DNA from 3 places in the Paramicrobacterium fandaimingii genome. Region 3 is predicted to be linked to each of the others. Evidence: predicted binding sites of a transcription regulator. Region 3 holds the regulator's gene; each other region holds the start of a gene.
The links. Region 3 encodes LexA, which represses DNA repair genes until DNA is damaged. Its sites were predicted from a motif close to TCGAACANNTGTTCGA; they were not measured.
Positions count from the first base shown of each region.

Region 1: the regulator LexA is predicted to act here: its motif matches at 3,656-3,671, upstream of HCR84_RS05840 (HNH endonuclease signature motif containing protein).
Region 2: the regulator LexA is predicted to act here: its motif matches at 3,834-3,849, upstream of HCR84_RS15035 (HNH endonuclease signature motif containing protein).

Region 1 is NZ_CP061170.1:1,208,884-1,215,388, forward strand. Features, by position in the region: gene HCR84_RS05825 (dipeptide/oligopeptide/nickel ABC transporter permease/ATP-binding protein) at 1-1,583, shown strand, start outside; gene HCR84_RS05830 (ATP-binding cassette domain-containing protein) at 1,580-2,458, shown strand; gene HCR84_RS05835 (LacI family DNA-binding transcriptional regulator) at 2,539-3,585, shown strand; gene HCR84_RS05840 (HNH endonuclease signature motif containing protein) at 3,710-5,164, shown strand; gene HCR84_RS05845 (sugar phosphate isomerase/epimerase family protein) at 5,261-6,121, opposite strand; gene uidB (glucuronide transporter) at 6,429-6,505, shown strand, end outside.
Region 2 is NZ_CP061170.1:3,108,892-3,115,396, reverse strand. Features, by position in the region: gene HCR84_RS15050 (AAA family ATPase) at 1-226, shown strand, start outside; gene HCR84_RS15045 (hypothetical protein) at 312-1,523, shown strand; gene HCR84_RS15040 (LPXTG cell wall anchor domain-containing protein) at 1,599-3,764, shown strand; gene HCR84_RS15035 (HNH endonuclease signature motif containing protein) at 3,883-5,271, shown strand; gene HCR84_RS15030 (arsenic resistance protein) at 5,293-6,243, shown strand; gene HCR84_RS15025 (GntR family transcriptional regulator) at 6,328-6,505, shown strand, end outside.
Region 3 is NZ_CP061170.1:2,025,535-2,032,039, forward strand. Features, by position in the region: gene HCR84_RS09800 (SseB family protein) at 1-533, opposite strand, end outside; gene priA (bifunctional 1-(5-phosphoribosyl)-5-((5-phosphoribosylamino)methylideneamino)imidazole-4-carboxamide isomerase/phosphoribosylanthranilate isomerase PriA) at 517-1,263, opposite strand; gene hisH (imidazole glycerol phosphate synthase subunit HisH) at 1,316-1,957, opposite strand; gene hisB (imidazoleglycerol-phosphate dehydratase HisB) at 1,954-2,559, opposite strand; gene HCR84_RS09820 (histidinol-phosphate transaminase) at 2,562-3,638, opposite strand; gene HCR84_RS09825 (hypothetical protein) at 3,656-4,000, opposite strand; gene lexA (transcriptional repressor LexA) at 4,253-4,924, shown strand; gene hflX (GTPase HflX) at 4,928-6,430, opposite strand; gene HCR84_RS09840 (class I SAM-dependent methyltransferase) at 6,476-6,505, shown strand, end outside.

The DNA of each region.
Region 1 (6,505 bases), 820 kb from region 3:
ATCTTCTCGGAACAGACAGTGCGGGCCGCGACACGTTCAGCAGAATTGTGCTCGGTGCCCAGACGACGCTGATCTCGGCGGCGCTCTGCGCCGTCGTCGCGATTGGGCTTGGGCTCCCCTCTGGCCTCATCGCTGGGTACTACGGCGGATTCTTCGATTCCGTTTCGAACTGGGTAGTCAATGTGCTGATGGCGATCCCTGCGATTATCTTGCTGCTGACCATCCGTGCCGCTTTCGGCCCGTCGGTCTGGATCTCCATGATCGCCTTCGGCGTCGTGATCAGCCCCGGTTACTTCAGGCTGACGCGCACGGCCGTGCAGTCCGTGCGCAATGAACTGTATGTGGATGCCGCACGCGTCTCGGGACTGGGCGACGGACGCATCATCGCCCGGCACATCTTCTCTGTCGTTCGCGCCCCCATCATCATTCAGACGGCCGTCGTCTGCGGTGTCGCGATCGCCATTCAGTCGGGACTGGAGTTTCTCGGTCTTGGCGACCCGGCCGTCGCGACATGGGGTGTCATGCTCGCCGAGGGGTTCGCCAACGTATACCTCGCTCCGACGCTCCTCGTATGGCCCGCCGTCGTGATCGGACTCGCGATCGGTGCTCTCGTGCTTCTCGGCAATGCCGTGCGCGATGCCCTTGAAGACCGCGAAAAGGTTGCGACGCCGAAAACGCGCAAGAACACGCTGACGTCGACGAAGCGCGTCACAGTTCCTGCGCCCGCATCCAGCGACCATCTTGTCGAGGTCTCGCACCTCGCGGTGGGCTACCCCCAGGCAGCGGGCACCGTCAAGGAGGTCGTGAGCGATGTGTCGTTCACCGTGGATCGCGGTGAAGTCCTCGGCATCGTCGGTGAATCGGGGTCGGGGAAGTCACAGACGGCATTCTCGATGCTCGGCCTGCTTCCCGATGAGGCACGCATCGTCTCGGGCAGCATCCAATTCGACGGTAACTACACGGTGGCCCCCGGCGAAGAGACCGTGAGCCAGTCGCGGCTGTCGAAGCTGCGAGGCAAGCGCATCTCCTACATTCCGCAGGAGCCGATGTCGAACCTCGATCCGGCGTACACCTGCGGGTCGCAGCTCGTCGCTCCAATGGTGCGCATTCTCGGCATCAGCAAGCGCGAGGCGAAGAAGCGTGCGCTGCAGCTGCTGACCGACGTTGGAATCGTCAATCCGCAGCGTACATTCGATGCGTATCCGCACGAAGTATCTGGTGGCATGGCCCAACGTGTGCTCATCGCGGGTGCGATCAGCTGCGAACCAGACCTGATCATTGCCGACGAACCGACGACGGCTCTCGATGTGACAGTGCAGGCCGACGTGCTCGATCTCATTCGCGATCTGCAGAAGCGCCTCGGCGTCGGCGTGATCCTCGTCACGCACAACTTCGGTGTCGTGGCCGACCTCTGCGACCGCGTCGTTGTCATGCAGCAGGGTCGGCTCGTCGAAACCGGTGAGGTGCGCGAGGTTCTGCGCAACCCGCAGGACCCGTACACGAAGACGCTGCTGTCTTCGATGCTCGAGGGGAAAAGGCCCATGACCATGCTCGTCACCGCCGAAGGAGGGTTGCAATCATGATGGATGCTGCAGACACGAAGAAGCCGCTCCTTGAGGTGGACTCGCTCAACGTTGACTACCGGGGAAAGGGTTTCAGAGCGAAGCCATTTCGCGCACTCACCGATATATCCATCAGCATTGGCGAAGGCGAGACTCTCGGCCTTGTGGGGGAGTCCGGCTCGGGCAAGACGACCCTCGGTCGTGCGGTGCTGGGACTCGCGCCGGTGTCGGCTGGAACGATTGCCTTCAACGGTTCAGACATCAGCCACGCATCGCGTGCGCAGCGACAGAAGCTCAGTCGCCACCTGCAGGTTGTTTTTCAAGACCCATACACATCGCTCAATCCGGCGATGGAGATCGGCGACATTCTCGCCGAGCCCCTGGGAATCCAGGGCATCGGGCCGAAAGAATCTCAGGCGCGGGTGAAAGAGCTGCTCGATCAAGTCAGCCTTCCCAGCGATGCGCTGCACAGGCAGCCACGCGAGTTCTCTGGAGGTCAACGTCAGCGCGTGGCGATCGCGCGTGCGCTTGCTCTGTCACCCAAGCTCATCGTGTGCGATGAGCCGGTTTCGGCGCTCGATCTCACGACGCAGGCGACAGTGCTCGATCTGTTTCTGCAGATTCAGCGGGACACCGGTGTGTCGTACCTGTTCGTGTCGCACGACCTCGATGTCGTGCGCCACATCAGTCACCGAGTTGCTGTGATGTATCGCGGAGAGATCGTCGAGCAGGGCGATGCCGGTCAAGTGACCCAGGATCCACAGCATCCGTACACGCAAAAGCTTCTGCTTGCTTCGCCGGTTCCTGACCCCGATCGCCAGCAGCAGCGCCGAGACGAACGCAAGCGACTCGCTGCACTGAAGTCACAGGATGCTGACGCCACCGCCGCGGTGTGAGCCTCCCGCGGCGGTGGTGTATTACCGTAGAGTCGGGTTGCTGTCTGCAGCCTCGGCCGAACGGGGAATGGAGATGACCGGTGGCGAGTAACCCCGCGTCTGCACGCAAGAAGGCCCGCTCTGCGCCCACAATCTACGATGTGGCGAAACTTGCGGGAGTGAATCCCTCCACAGTGTCACGTGCGCTGAGCCAGCCCGGCCGCATCAACGTCAAGACCGAAGCGAAGATTCACGACGCCGCAAAGCAGCTGAACTATCGGCTCAATCCCATGGCGCGAGCGTTGCCGACGGGGCGGACGAACACCCTCGGCCTGCTGATCGCTGACATTACGAACCCGGTGATCTTCGGCATCGTCCGTGGGGCTGAGAAAGCCGCAGCCGAGAGAGGCTACACGCTGGTCATCTCGGAGTCTCAAGAGTCGGGCGAGCGCGAAGCCGCGTCGGCGCAACGCATCCAACCGGCCGTCGATGGGCTTGTCCTCGGAACCTCCCGCTTGACTGACGAAGCGATCAAAGCGCTCGCCGAGGAGAAGCCGCTCGTCGTGATCAACAGGCAGATCGACGGTGTGTCAAGTGTGACGCCGAATATTGGGCCGGGCATCGACCAGGCACTCGCGCACCTCGAGCTTCTGGGGCACACTGATCTCGTGTTTCTCTCTGGCCCGTCAGGGTCATGGATGAGTCGCCACCGCTGGGAGACTCTTCAGGAGGGCGCTCAAGCGCGCGGAATGACAATCACGTCAACGGCACCGCAAGAGCCGACGATCGATGGTGGGCGTTCTCTGCTCTCACGCGTCATCGCTTCGGGGGCAACGGCTGTGATTGCGTATAACGACCTCATGGCGATCGGACTCATGCGCACGGCGGCCGAGCAGGGCATTTCGGTGCCCGGGACGTTCAGCATTCTTGGCTTCGACGACATCTTCGGATCTGACTTCACGTCTCCTCCGCTTACCACGGTGCGATCGCCGCTTCTGGATGCCGGAAGACTCGCTGTGAGGCAGACGCTTCAGCTGATTGAGGAAGGCCCAGACGGTGCCGCAGCGCGGCTTGCTACTCAGGGTCTCGATACTGAGTTGATTATTCGCGGCTCCAGCGGAGCTGTGCGGGAGAGCTCTCGGCCCTGACCGTCGCGAGTAGCTTCGCTGTTTCTTCGTCCACAGGTGAGAACTTTCACGAGTTATCCACAATGGGTGGTTGACCGGGTGTTCTGTCGGTGGGAGTGTCGGTGGGTCCTGCGATACTCTGGTCATGCACGAAGCAGTCACGGCACCTGGTTTTGAACCCAATGGGGGTCCGGATGCTGTTGCTGTGGAGGCTGCGGAAGATTTGCTTTCTGCCGCGTCACGACTCGCGTCGATCGACCCGGCCGGTCTCTCCGCCAACACACTGTTGACCTACACGGGCCTTTTGGGAAACAGCAGCCGCATCATCGAAGGCCGCCAAATCTCAAACGTCGGAGACATTGCCCGGCGGTCGGACACGGATGCCGGGTTTGATGGTCTCGCTGCTCGTCACGGTGCGAAGAGCCCCACGGCATTGTTTGAGGTGATCACGGGGGCGAAGAACTCCACAGCGTATCGGTTCGCGACAGTCGCGAAACACACCACACCGCGAGTGTCCGACACCGGTCTGCCTCTCGACCCGGTGTTCGCTCAGACCGCGCAGGCGTTGTCGGAAGGCACGATTGGTCTGGATGTGGCCGAGTCGATCACCAGCACGTTGGCACCGATTCTGCCCCGGGTTTCCCCAGAGCAGATCGACTGGGCCGAGAAAACGCTGATCGGTAATGCGACGGGTGCGTACGGTGAAGTGCCGTTCACGGCGGATGCTGTGCGGCAGCAGGCCCGCTTGTTTCGTGTTGCTCTGGACCCTGACGGTGTCGAACCCACAGCAGAAGAACTCCATGAGGCACGCAAGCTGGTCTTCAAACACCAAGACGACGGATCGATGAAAATCACCGGGGTGCTCTCTCCCGAGCAGGCAGCGCAGGTGACACCCGTGTTTGACGCGTGCATGTCGAAGAGAACCTCGCCGACGTTTATGCATGCTGAAGAGCTCGCCGCGACCAAGCAAGCACCCGAAGAACGGACAAGGCAGCAGGAACGCGCCGACGTGTTCACGTCAATCATCGGCGGTGTCGGGAAACAACACTCCACACCGAAACTCCACGGCCGTGGCCCAACAGTGATGGTCACGGTGAAAGACGACGATCTGGAGAACAGTACCGGTGCTGCCTGGTCTCCAGGAACACCAGCACCGTTGCCGATGAGCTTTGTGACACAGATGCAGTGCGATGGCGACACGATGAACGTCACCATTGATGAACATGGTGACGTGCTCAACCTCGGGCACGCCAGACGGTTCTTCACGGCGAAGCAGCGTTTGGCGTTGATCGCCCGCGATGGGAACACCTGCGCGGCTGCCGACTGTGACATTCCCGCCTGGTTGTGTGAAGCGCATCACGTGCAAAGATGGGAAAACGGCGACCGAACAGATGTTGCAAATGGCCTGATCGTCTGCTGGTTTCACCACAGATTGCTGGAACGCGGCGAATGGTCCCTCACCCGCGACAAAAACGGCCACCCCAGACTGACCCCACCAGACTGGTACGTGAACCGACGGTATCTGGGGCAGCGACGCGCTCCCGGAGACGACGACAGTGACCCGCCCGACGCCGGGCGAGATACCGGGCCGCGCACCTGACGTACGCGGCGGCCCCGACACACCCAACGCACGAGTCAAACAGCTCGAAGCGCTCTGAGGTGTGCCCGGCGCGCGTTAAGAAGGTGACGAGAATACTCAGAACAGTTTGCTGAACCCGAGATCGACGAGATTGTCGTAGGACGTTTGCAGGCAGTCAAAGACGCCACGGCCGTAAAGCTGATCCTGCTCGACAAGCAGATACTCAGCATCACTGTCGAGCGCAGCTTGGATGATTCCGGGAAAATCGAGATTTCCTTCGCCGACTTCGGCAAACTGCACAACGCCGATGAACGCCTGCATGAAAGTGGCAAAATCACCCGAGTCAAGCGCCGTGAAGGCCTCATCCGGCACCTGCCCAATGCGGTAATCCTTGAGATGGATCATCGCTACGCGGTCGCTGTAGCGCTTGATCGTCGTCGCTGGATCCTTGCCGCCACGCTGAATCCAATGAGCATCAAGTTCCAGACCGACGTCAGGAGCCCTGTCGGCAATGATGTCGAGCAGCAGCTTCCCGTCGTACTTCGCAAACTCAACGTGATGGTTGTGGTAATACAAGCGGATGCCATCGTCGGCGAGGCGCTTCGCATACTCATTCGTGTCATCGCAGAACTCGAGAACCTTGTCGAGCGAACCCATCGCATCGAAGGGGAGCATGCCGATGCGCACCATCGACGTGTTCACCCGACGGCAATCAGCGACGAGCTTGTCGTAGTTCTCTGAGAGCGTGTCGAGGGGCATCCCCGGCTTGCCGCGCAGTCCCGTCGACAGGGACGCGATGTCCATGCCCAACTCATCCCGGGCGCGCACGAGCTCATCGACATTGTCTGTGGTCATCGGGATCTGAGAGATCTCGACGGCGTGATATCCGATATCGGTGATCTTTCGAAGGGTCTCATAGGGGCCGACCTCCGCAAAGCTATCTTTCAGCATCATTGCCTGTACGCCGATTTTCGCCACCTGGGTCTCCTTCGTTGGATGCCGACCGTGATTGGCCGTCGTTCATGCGGATTCCTTCAGTGTGGCAGGATTCTCTGAGCGTGGCAACCGGTTGTCGCTCAATTTGGCGAAGCGAGCTCAACACTTTCTGGATGCAGGAAAGGGTAACGGCAACCGTTTGCCAAAAGTCGATGATCGTGTTTCACTTGAGAATCGGCAATTGAGATGTCGCAAGGGTGCAGCCCCGCGATGACGCGAAGGAAGGTCTCATGCTCCAGCCATACCGTTTTATGTACATAGCAGCCACCGCCACCGACGGGCTTGTCCGTTGAGCGCCGTTTCAGAAACGCAGTCCGCGAAAGGGAAGCTCTCAAAGCTGAGCATCGTGGGCTACGGTGCGGGTGA
Region 2 (6,505 bases), 1.1 Mb from region 3:
CGCTGGCGGCATCACTCTCGACACACTGTTTGTCGACGAGGGCTTCGGATCACTCGATGCCGACACCTTGGAAGTGGCGATGTCAACGCTCGATTCGCTGCGTGCTGGCGGGCGAACGGTGGGCCTGATCAGCCACGTCGAAGGCATGAAGGAGCAAATACCAGCCAAGCTGCGCATCACCGTCGCCGACGGCGGGTGGAGCGAGATTCACCAGGGCAACGGGTAGCCAATCGCACGATCTCCCTGGCCAAGACGCACCGAACGTGCAAACATGGGTGCCATCGGCGTTTTTGGCGACGAGCTTCAGGGGGGTGAAGCACGTGCAATCGGCAATGGGGAGCAGATTCCGTCTCTCGCGCGTGCTTCTTGCCGCAGCGGCTGTCGCTCTTGTCTGGTTCTTCGTTCAGCTGTTCTTTGGGGCCTCTCCCGCTTCGGCGGAGGAGAGCGATGGCTCAGATTCCGGCAGCGTGACCGACCTCGTTTCGCAGGTCACCGACGCGGTGAAAGACGATGTCACCGATCCCGTTACCGACGTTGTCGATACCACGACGTCGGAGGTCGTCGACGTTGTCGACGAGGTGGCGGATGCTGCTCGGCCGCCCGCCGCAGAATCGGAACCGCCCGCAGAGGAGCAAGCGCCGCCGAGTGACGCGACGCCGCCTTCCGAGCCGTCGACGCCACCCGCAGATGCGTCTGACGAGGGCTCTGGTTCCGCGGCCGAAGGTACAGATCAGGCGGCCGACCCGGCGCGCTCGACGGATTCACCACCGCCGTCCGATCCCCTTACCGAGGTGACCGACTCCGCGATTGACGCGGTCGACTCCGCCGTTTCCGACACTCCAGTTGCCGACGTGACGGTTCCTCTTGCGGCGACCATCGACAGCGCCGTCGACCCGCTCATTTCAACCGTGCCGCTTGCGGGAAACACGGTGGCCGACCTCGTCGGCGGCCATGCGCTCGAGGTGACGATCGGCGCGGTGACGTCCATCGTCGACCCGCTCGTCGCCGACGTCGTTGACACGACGACGCACACGACCACGGTCGCGACACACACCGTCGGGGGAGTCGTGTCCGAGGCTGCAGATGCCGTCGCGGTGGTCGCCGAGCCGCTTGATCTCGGCCCTGCCGACGTGGCTCAATCGCCATCACTGCGCAATGTCTCTGAGCGTGCTGTGCCGTCGCTCTCGGGCGAGGCAGCGACCGGTGCTCTTCACAAAGCGCCCCGGGGCTATGCGGCGGTGAGCCCGACGGGCGGCGACGCAGAAGCCTCTCTCGCTGGAGTCGACGCGACGCAGTCCGCCTCCGCAGCGGACGCTCCCCTCCCGATCGCCCCGCCGGCCCTCGGTGCTGCGGCGGTCGGCAGTGCCGCACTTTCGGCTGGATCAGCGGGCGGAGCGGGCACGGTCGCTGACAGCACATCGGCAAGCGCAACGGCGTTAGGCGACGGCATCCGTTCTGGCTCCCTTGACGACGACGATCTCCCTGAATCTCTGACACTCACGCTCACTTGCTCTCCTGATTAATGGTCGCGATGTCGCCATCGAGGCGACTCGCACCCATCTGGTCGATGGGACCGTTTATCAATCAGGAGAGAGAAAATGAAACGCACATTGACAAGGTGCCTCTATGGAACCTTGATAGCCGGGGGGATCATCTTCTTCGGCTCGACTGCGGCAAACGCCGCGGAGCAACCGTCTGGTGATGAAGGCACGAGCTGCGGCTGTGTCACGAACATCATCACCGACGTGACCGACACGGCGACGGATGCCGTCGACGACATCGTTTCGTCAGCGACCGAGCATGGTTCTCAGCCGCCGGCTGACGATACGGCACCGCCTGCGGAGGACACGGCACCGCCTGCGGAGGATACGGCACCGCCTGCGGAGGACACGGCGCCTCCTGCCGAGGAAACGAGGCCCCCTGCGGAGGACACGGCGCCTCCTGCCGAGGAAACGACGCCCCCTGCGGAGGACACGGCGCCTCCTGCCGAGGAAACGACGCCCCCTGCAGAGGACACCGCGCCCCCTGCCTCAGGTGACGCTGACGCCGACTCAGCAACCTCTGGCGACGACAGCGTCGCTGGCGGCACGAACGCAAGTCCGGTGGTGAACATCCCGATCACTGCGAACGGTGTTGCCGTTTCTGGGCTCGGTGATTCCGTTACGTCTGGTGCTGCCACCGGGGCGAGTGCTTCCGACCCGATGGGCGCGGCTTCGGACGCTTCCACCTCTGGTGATGATGGCATTGCCAGCGGCACCGCTGTTGCCCCTGTGGTGACTGTGCCGGTGGATCTCGGTGGTCTCGCGATCGCCGGTCTGGGCGATGCCTCGACGACACGTGCTGGTGCTTGGGTTCCCGAGGGGAACGCTGGCGCTGGCTCGGCTCCGGTTGGGGGCACGTCGGACGTCGTCACTTCTGGTGACGACAGTGTCGTTGGTGGTTCGGTCGTGGATCCCACGGCCACGTTGCCGATTTCGCTGCGCGGCCTTGCCGTTTCGGTGATCGGTGATTCCGCCACGTCCGGTGCTGCCACCGGGGCGGCCGCCGACATGGGGGCTTCCGATCCGGTGGGGGCGGCTTCGGACGCTTCCACCTCTGGTGATGATGGCATTGCCAGCGGCACCGCTGTTGCCCCAGTGGTGACTGTGCCGGTGGATCTCGGTGGTCTCGCGATCGCCGGTCTGGGCGATGCTTCGACGAGTGTTGGTGCTTGGGTTCCCGAGGGGAACGCTGGCGCTGGCTCGGCTCCGGTTGGGGGCACGTCGGACGTCGTCACTTCTGGTGACGACAGTGTCGTTGGTGGCACTGCCGTCTCGCCGGTGGTGGACATTCCGGTCGATCTCGCTGGAATTGCGGTTTCCGGTCTCGGCGACGCAACATCCAGCGGCGGCGGTGACGTTTCTGACGTTGCCCGCGCCGATGCAGATTCGGCAGGTGTCGCATCAAACGCTGTGACCTCTGGTGACGACAGCATCGCTGGCGGCTCGGTTGTGAGCCCGGCAGTTGAGGCACCGATTACGGTGAACGGTTCAGCCGTTTCCGTGGTCGGTGACTCGACGACATCGGGTGCAGCAACGACTGTCGACACTGAAGGTGCAGTCACTGAGCCGGTCGCTGACTCAGGTTCGCAGTCGTCTGGCGACGACAGCGTTCTCGGCGGCTCCGTCGTTGATGGTCCGGTTGATGCCCCGGTGACGGCAAATGGCAATGCCATTTCAGTGATCGGCGACTCGACGACATCGGGCGCAAGCACCGTGTCTGAAGGGAGCGCAGGTGTTGATTCTCCGATGACTTCGGGTGACGACAGCGTTCTGGGCGGAAGCCTCATCGATCTCGAGACCAGCGTTCCCGTCACCATCGGCGGAAACGCGATCTCGGTGATCGGAGACAGCACGACCGAGGTCCCTTCTGGCACTGACGACCCGGGCACAGATGACCCGGAGACTGACAACCCGGAAACTGACAACCCGGAAACTGACAACCCGGGCACTGATGACCCGGGCGCAGACAACCCAGGGACCGATGACCCGAGCGCAGACGAGCCCGACTCAAATGACCCGGACGTTCTCGAGCACGGCAGTAGCGACAGTGGCGCTTCACCGGCCGCGTCGTCCGTGCGCTGGAGTAACAGCGGCGCCAGCCAAGAGCTGCCTGAAACGGGGGCTGACGGGAGCACTGCCGTTCTCGGACTCGCGGCACTTCTGCTTCTCGCTGGGGCGGGGGTGAAACTGGCTGGGCGTAAACGCGCGCTTCGCCGACGCTGAGATCCCCATCGATGAGCGGTCGCTGAACTCAGCGACCGCTCATCGGGGCGCTTGGCCACGACAAGGTACTCGAACATAACTACGAAACACTGTCGGTGGCTCATGATGGTGTTTCGCCATGGTTAATTTCACAGACACCCTCTCAGTCCCAGGCGGTGATGACGCAGGGCGCAACTTGTTCGGTTCGCAGGCAAACCTCCTCTCGCTGATGATCGATGGAATTGCAGAAGAGAACGAGATGCTTGCAGTTGTGCATGCGCGGTTGGCCGGGCTCATGTGCCAGGCGCTTCGATTCTCACTCGAGCATCAACGCTTATTCACCGAGTCGGAAGGGTCAGCTTCCTCACGAGACGAATGGGCTCGCCGCGCCTTCGTCTCCGAACTCGCCACGGCGTTGAAACTGTCTGAGCGCAAGGTTGAGTCGATGCTCGCGAGCAGCGAAGCGCTCGTCGCCGACCTTCCCGAGACGCTCGATGCGCTTCGTTCGGGCGAGATTTCCTACCGACATGCAGAGCTCATGGTCTCCCAGGCCAATGGGCTTGATGCGTTGGAAACGCGCCGGTTCGAATCCGAGGCGATCGCCGTCGCCGCGTCGTCGACGCCGCCGCAGTTCAACCGATCGGCACTGGCGCTGCGCGAGAGAATGCACCCCGAAACAGCGGTCGAGCGAAAGAAGGCGGCAAAAGCTGACAGACACATCGAGAACTATGGAGAACCCGACGGCATGGGCTGGTTCTCGATCTATGCACCGATCGAGATGACCGAGAGCTTTGCGCACGTGGCGCGCAACACTGCGCTGTCGCTCAAGGCGGTGGGTGACGCTCGAACCCTCAGGCAGATCGCTGCGGATGCTGTCTCAGACGCCCTCATGAAAGGTTTCGCCTGGTCAGGCGAGCCCGCGGACAGCGGCGAAGACGAGCCGCGTTCAGCTTCGGGCGCGGTTCGTCCAAGCGTGCACGTCACCGTTCCTGTGATGACCCTGCTCGGCCATTCTGAGGAGTCTGCCGAACTTGAGGGCTACGGGCCGATCGACGCCGAAACGGCGCGGGAGCTTTCCGCGAATGCGCCGAGTTTCACTCGGATTTTGACACACCCGGAGACAGGTGCTGTGCTCTCCGTTGGCCGTGATCGTTACGCGGTTCCCGCAGACTTGCGTAAAGCCGTCGAGATTCGTGATGAAACCTGTGGTTTCGCAGGGTGCAACCGTTCAGCGTCCTCCTGCGACATCGACCACCGCCAGGATTGGCAGTACGGCGGGAAGACCGAGATAGACAATCTGAATGCATTGTGTCGACCACACCACCGGCTCAAGCACGAGACGCGATGGGCCGTGGATCGCACAGCCGACGGATACCTCGTGTGGACATCTCCACTCGAGCGTCACTATGTTGTTCGTCCGTATTCGGAGCCGGGTTTTACACGAATCGAGTCGAACGTCGAGGTCGTGGAGCCAGAGGGTGACGCGCCGAGCCTTTTCGATTCGCTCCCCGACGACCCACCATTCTGATCTGGTGCGAGACTTGCCTGCATGGGTGGCGTCGTTGCGGGGTTAGAGCGGTATCAGGTGACTCTCTACATAGCCGCGATTCTCTGCGCGGCCGCCCTTGGTTTTGGTTTGCCCGAAATCGGACTGTGGCTGGGCCCGCTGATTACGCCGTCGCTCGCGGTGCTCATGTACGTGACTTTCCTGAGCGTGCCTGTGGCTGCGGTCGGCGCGGGGCTCCGCGATTGGCGATTTCTGCTTGCTGTCGGCGGCGTCAACTTCGTCATCGTACCAATCGTCGTCTTTGTGATCTCTCGCATTATCGCGAGCAATGAGCCTCTCTTCATTGGTGTGCTTCTTGTCTTACTCAGCCCGTGCGTCGACTATGTGATCGTCTTCGCGCGGGTCGCTGGAGGCAGCGCAAATAAGCTGCTCGCCGTCACTCCGATTCTTCTGGTGCTGCAGATGGCGTTCCTTCCGTTGTACCTCGGGGCCATGGCGGGGCCGGCGCTTCTGGCAGGCCTTGCGGCCCGCCCGTTTGTTGAAGCGTTTCTGCTTCTCATCGTTGTGCCGTTCGGCATGGCGGCGCTGACACAGGTGGCCTCACGCACGCGCGTCGGCGGAGGTCTTCGACACCTGGGCAATGCGGTGATGGTGCCGTGCATGATGCTTGTGCTCATCGTCGTCGTTGCCTCTCACATCGCGGGAGTCGGTTCGCGGATCATCGAACTCGCAGCGGTCGTACCGGTCTATGTGCTGTTCATCGCCGTGCTCGTTGGGGTTGGGGCGATTGTCGGGCGCCTTCTGCACATGTCCCAGCTGGATCGGCGCGCGCTTATCTTCAGCGGGGTGACGCGCAACTCGCTTGTCGTTCTTCCGTTTGCCCTTGCGCTGCCCGCACACCTTGACCTTGCGCCCCTCGCCGTCGTCATGCAGACCCTTGTCGAGCTCATTGCGATGGTCATCCTTGTGCGACTCGTACCTCGAGTCGCGTAGAACGTCTTGCGACCGCGCGTCTTGACACCAGCTTGGTTATGTGGTTCATTAGTTGAGTAACGAACCAACAAGGAGTCACTCACGATGCTTGATGAAGGTCGCCCGCTGTTCGTTCAGATCGCAGAGCAGATCGAGAACGACATTCTCGATGGCACGTACCCGGAAGAAACCGCGGTGCCCTCGACAAACGCGCTTGCGGCATTTCTACGCATCAACCCCGCAACGGCGGGCAAAGGGCTCAACAGACTCGTTGACACAGGAA
Region 3 (6,505 bases):
GCCGCAATCACCTCTGGGTCTGCGAAGCTTGGAATCCACGCTTGTGACTGCGCAATGCTCCAGAGCGCCGGTCGCCGAATGACGAACTCCGTGGGTGTCGTCGGATCGAGAACGACAAGGTCGGTGCGCTCCTCCGCCGCAGCGAGCGCAACGCGCACTCCCTCGGAGGGCACGGGCCGCGCGTCGGGATTCCACGAGCGCATCGCGTCTACCGACGAGAACACGGGCATCACGTTACGGCCGTCTGGACCGCCGACGGTGATGATCGACAGTTCCTGGGTCTTGTCGACAACAAGCCCATCTTTGGTCAGGCCATGTTCGCCTGCATGGGCGACAAGGGGAATCAATAGGCGGCTGACAGCAAACTCAGCGACGACTCGGCGTCCGTCATCGTCACCGCTCTGAAATGCCTCGAGTGCCTGGATCAGCCCCGCAGGTGCAGTGCCATCGTCTGCAGCTCTCTCGTTCGGGCGGAAGCTGCGTCCAGCCCACGGTTGGCCGGCCGAGTCCGCTTTGTCAGTCGGATGCGACATCCAGGGCCTCTGCGAGTGTGAAGGCGCCGGCATACAGCGCCTTACCGACGATCGCCCCCTCAAGGCCAAGCGGCACAAGCTCTCTGAGCGCGGCGATGTCGTCGAGACTCGAAATTCCTCCGGATGCGACAACCGGATGCTCCGTGTGATTCATCACCTCGGTGAGCAGTTCGATATTCGGGCCTTTGAGCGTGCCGTCCTTTGTCACGTCGGTGACGACGTAGCGAGCACAGCCAGCCTCCTCGAGGCGGTCGAGCACGTGCCACAGGTCGCCACCGTCGCGGGTCCATCCCCGCGCTGCGAGCGTTGTTCCCCGCACGTCGAGGCCGACGGCTATCGCTTCGCCGTACTGACCGATGACATTTGCTGCCCACTCGGGGTTCTCGAGAGCCGCTGTACCGAGGTTGATGCGCTTGGCCCCGCTGGACAGGGCCGCCTCGAGTGATTCGTCGTCCCGGATTCCTCCGGACAACTCCACGTTGATGCCGCGCACGCTCTTGATCACTCGTCTGATGACGGAGGCGTTGTTGCCTCGGCCGAATGCTGCATCAAGGTCGACGAGGTGAATCCACTCGGCGCCGGCGTCAGCCCAGGCTTCCGCAGCATCGACGGGGTCGCCATAATTCGTCTCGCTCCCGGCCTCGCCTTGAGTGAGCCTCACGGCTTTGCCATCGGCAACGTCTACGGCCGGCAGCAGTTCGAGTGCCGGAGCCTGATTGAACTCGCGCATTTCCATCCTTTGAAGAGCGTTGCGTGTGCCTGTGCAGCACAAGAACCCTATGTTAGTGAGCGGTGAGGGTATCCACCCAATTCGTGAGCAAGCGGATGCCCGCCTTCCCCGATTTCTCCGGGTGAAACTGAGTGGCCCACAGCGGTCCGTTTTCAACGGCCGCGATGAATCGTTCACCATGCTCGGCCCACGTGACCTGAGGGGCGGCGAACGGCCCGGATGCGTCGAGCGGCCACGCGCGTGCGGCATAGGAGTGCACAAAATAGAACCGCTCAGACGCGACACCGGCGAACAGCGCTGACGCGGCCGGAGCATCCACTGTGTTCCATCCCATGTGCGGCAGCACAGGAGCGTCGAGCTTCTCGACGACGCCCGGCCACTGAGCAAGTCCTTCAGCGTCAAAACCACGCTCGACACCGGAGTCGAACATCACCTGCATCCCGACGCAGATCCCGAGTACGGGGCGCCCACCGGCGAGACGCCGATCGATGACCTCGTCCGCGCCGGAAGATCGCAGCTGATCGACGACGGCGCGAAAAGCCCCGACACCGGGAACAAGCAGCCCATCTGATTCGAAAGCCTCGCGCTTGCTGCCTGTCAGTCGAACATCAGCACCAGCGGCTTCGAGAGCTTTCACAGCCGAGTGGACATTGCCCGAACCATAGTCGAAGACCACGACGCGGGGTGCGCTCACAGCGCACCCTTTGTCGACGGAATCCCCGAGACAAGCGGATCCAACGATTTAGCTTGCCGGAACGCTCGTGCGAACGCCTTGAACTCAGCTTCAGCAATGTGATGGGGGTCGCGGCCGACCTTCAGCTCGACGTGAACTGTCAGCGCCGCGTTGAGCGCTATCGCTTCAAAGACGTGACGCACCATCGACCCCGTGAAGTGGCCGCCAATCAGATGAAATTCGAAGCCCTCCGGTTCTCCGCCGTGAACGAGATACGGTCGCCCTGAGATGTCGACAACGGCTTGCGCAAGAGCCTCATCCAGGGGGACGAGCGCATCGCCATAGCGAGAGATCCCGGCTTTCGTGCCGAGTGCCTCCCTGATCGCCAACCCGAGTGCGATGCCGATGTCCTCCACCGTGTGGTGAACGTCGATGTCGGTGTCCCCCGTTGCGCGAACAGTGAGATCGGTGAGCGAGTGTTTGGCAAATGCCGTCAGCAGGTGATCGAAGAACGGCACAGACGTCGAGATGTCGCTCGTGCCCGAACCGTCCAAATCGATGTGCAGGTCGATGGACGACTCGCTAGTCTCGCGCTGAATGCGTGCGACGCGTGAAGAAGTCATACTCATGATCGTAGTGCGGTCATCGCGTCGAGGAACGCAGACGTCTCGGTTTCCGTGCCGGCCGTAACGCGCATGTGGCCGTCGATGCCAACATCTCTGATGAGGATGCCGCGCTCGAACAGGTGTTGGAACAGCGCCGATGTGTCGTCGACGCCGCCGAAGAAAACGAAGTTGCTTCCCGACCTGTACGGTCGGTACCCGAGTTCGGCGAGCCCGCTCGACATGCGGTCTCGCTGCGCCCGGATGTCGTCAACGACAGCAAGCATGGCATCGGAATGCCGCAACGCCGCCCGAGCAGCAGCCTGAGTCAGCGCCGACAGGTGGTACGGAAGTCGAACAAGGCGCAGAGCATCGGCAATCGCGGGATCAGCGGCGAGGTAACCGACGCGAGCCCCGGCAAATGCGAATGCCTTGCTCATCGTGCGAGAGACGATAAGGCGAGGCCGTCCTTGGAGCAGCTCCAGCGCGCTTGGGGTTCCCTGATCAGAGAACTCGGCATACGCCTCGTCGACGATGACGATCCCCGGTGCTGCCTCGTATGCGGCGCGAATGGTGTCGAGGGTCAGAGGCGTGCCCGTCGGGTTGTTCGGTGAGCACAGCACGACGACGTCGGGCGCGTCCTCCGCGATCACGCGAGCGATGTACTCGGGTGAGAGCTCGAAATCCTTTTCCCTCTCGCGACCGATCCATCGTGTGTTTGTCCCCATGGCAAGCAATGGGTACATCGAATACGTGGGAGTGAACCCAAGAAAAGTCCGCCCCGGGCCGCCGAACGCCAGAAGAATCTGCTGCAGCACCTCGTTCGAGCCGTTTGCGGCCCAGATATTCTCTGCCCGCATACCGTGCCCCAGATACGCCGCGAAGTCCTGCCGCAGTTCGGTGAACTCGCGGTCCGGATAGCGATTCAGCCCGATGATCGACGCTGCAACAGCCCCAACGATATCGTGCGCCACAACCTCTGGAATGCCATGTGTGTTCTCATTGACGTTCAGCGAAATCGGAACCGGAGCCTGCGGGGCACCGTACGGAGAGCGGCCGCGAAGGCCGTCGCGAAGAGGAAGATCATCGAATGTGGTCACCCCTCCATCGTATGGGCTTACCGAACAGCTTCCTCGTACCGTGACGGGATCGCGATTCGCTCACCCGCGGCCACCGATGACGTCTCAAGTCGATTGAGGTCGACGATCTCCGCAACCACGTCGCGGGGGTCGTGATCAGGCGCGATGCGCTCTGCCAGCATCCACAGCGATTCACCGGCGGAGACGGTCACGTATTCGAAGGTCGCCGACGATGACGAGTCGGATGCCACGGCGGAATTCGCGTGTACAGCGCCAAAGGCGATGCCGAACACAAAGGGAATAGCAGCGATTCCCGTAAGAACGGCGCGGCCGCGGGCGGTGAGACGAAGCCGGGGTGCTGCATTGGTCTGCGGGGATGTCATCGTTCTGCTCCTTCGTTGACGAGTTCGTTTCGGCCCTCAGGCCGGTGAGGGCCGAAACGAACCTGTGTTCCGAACCTATCTTCGACTGTTCGAACTGTCAACCATCTTTTTCGGTTGTCGCCGAAGAAATTCCGCGACACACTCGAATAGATGTTTGCCTCGACCCGCCGAAGCGGATACAGTTTCGAACACAGGGAACACATCACCACGAGCCACCGACATCGGGGCTCGTGAGGAGACAGGAGCAGAGCGATGGCACAGGATCCGACGAAGAAGACACGCACCCGTCGCCGCAAGAATCTGAGCGATAAGCAGAGGGCGATTCTCGAGTTCATCCAGCGGACTGTTTCGCAGAATGGCTATCCGCCGAGCATGCGCGAGATCGGCGATGCGGTTGGCCTTGCCTCTCTCTCGAGTGTCACCCACCAACTGAACCAGCTTGAGCTGAGTGGTTACCTGCGTCGGGACCCGAACCGCCCGCGCGCCCTTGAGGTGCTCATCGACCTTCCTCAGACCGCCGACATCGGTGAGACGTCAAGACCCGTCGGAGACGCCACCATGGTTCCCCTCGTCGGAAATATCGCCGCTGGCGTCCCCATCACTGCTGAACAGCAGGTCGAGGAGGTTTTTCCCCTCCCCCGCCAACTCGTCGGCAAAGGCGAACTGTTCATGCTCCATGTCAAGGGCGAGTCGATGATCGACGCCGCTATCTGCGACGGAGATTGGGTTGTCGTGCGCCAGCAGGCCACCGCAGAGAATGGCGACATTGTCGCGGCAATGCTCGACGAGGAGGCAACAGTCAAAGTCTTCCGCCAGCGAGACGGCCACACGTGGCTGCTCCCCCGCAACAGTGCCTATGAGCCCATTCTCGGCGACCACGCGGACATTCTCGGCAAGGTCGTCGCCGTTCTGCGCTCGGTCTGAGGATTAGCGCGCTTCGGCGAATTCCGTGACTTGCGCGGCGATTTCGTCGGAAACCGCCGCCTCGAGGTACGTGCCGTCTTCCCGATAGTCAATTTTCGTCACTTCACCGCGACGGTGAAGCATCGAAATGACGTCCCCACGGTCGTAGGGAACGAGCAGAGCCACTTCGACGGGAGGGTGGGGAAGCATCCGCTCGATCGTCTCGAGCAGCTCGTCTACCCCAGCGCCGGTTCGGGCAGAGGCGAATACGGCGTTCGGCGCGAGGCCCCTGAGCAGAAGTCGCTGGTCGTCATTGATCAGATCTGTTTTGTTGAAGACGATGATCTCGGGGATATCGCGCGCGCCGACGTCCCCGATCACGTCGTGGACCGTGGTGATCTGAGATGCGGGGTCGGGGTGCGCTGCATCGACGACGTGCACGATCACGTCCGCGTACGACACCTCTTCGAGAGTCGAGCGGAAAGCCTCGACGAGCTGGTGCGGCAGATTTCGAACAAAGCCGACAGTGTCGGAGAAGGTAAATTCTCGACCGTCGTCGGTACGTGTGCGCCTCGTCGTGGAGTCCAACGTGGCAAAGAGCGCGTTCTCCACCAGCACGCCCGCCTGAGTCACCCTGTTGAGAAGGCTCGACTTTCCGGCGTTCGTGTACCCGACAATGGCGACAGACGGCACGGCGAATCGTGATCTGTTTGCACGCTTTGCTTCACGTGCTGGCCCGAAGCCCTTGATTTGCTTGCGGAGTCTCGCCATGCGTGTGTGGATGCGGCGCCGGTCAAGCTCGATCTTCGTCTCGCCCGGTCCACGCGAGCCCATTCCCGCACCGGCACCTCCGACCTGACCACCAGCCTGACGGCTCATCGACTCGCCCCAGCCTCGCAGTCGAGGAAGCAGGTACTCCAATTGCGCGAGCTCCACCTGTGCTTTGCCTTCACGGCTCTGCGCGTGCTGGCTGAAGATGTCGAGGATGACTGCCGTCCGGTCGATCACCTTCACCTTGACGACGTCTTCGAGCGCTCGTCGCTGGCTTGGAGCAAGCTCTGTGTCGGCGATCACCGTGTCGGCGTTCAGCGAGCGCACGATGTCGCGCAGCTCTTCGGCTTTTCCACGCCCGAGGTAGGTGCTCGGATCCGGGTGCGGACGTCGTTGCAGCAGACCATCGAGCACAACGGCACCCGCTGTCTCTGACAGAGCCGAGAGCTCGCGAAGAGAGTTTTCGGCGTCGTCGGCGGATCCCTGGGGATATACGCCGATCAGCACGACGTTTTCCAGCCTCAGCTGGCGGTACTCGACCTCGGTGACGTCGTCGAGCTCGGTCGAGAGCCCCGCGACGCGGCGAAGCGCACGCCGCTCCTCGCGATCGAGCTGGTCACCGTCTGCGTTCGAGTCGGACCCATCTTGATGAAGGGCCTGAGCTCGGCCGAACACCGAGAAAGCACGTGCGTCCCCACTCGCGATGATGCGGTCGAGAGCGTCGTCGTCGGTGTTGTTCTTGCCCATATCAGCCATTTCCCTTAAGCCTAGTGTCGGAAGCCTGAGATAACGTACCTAACTATGACCGGCGATCACTATTTCTCGGGCGCT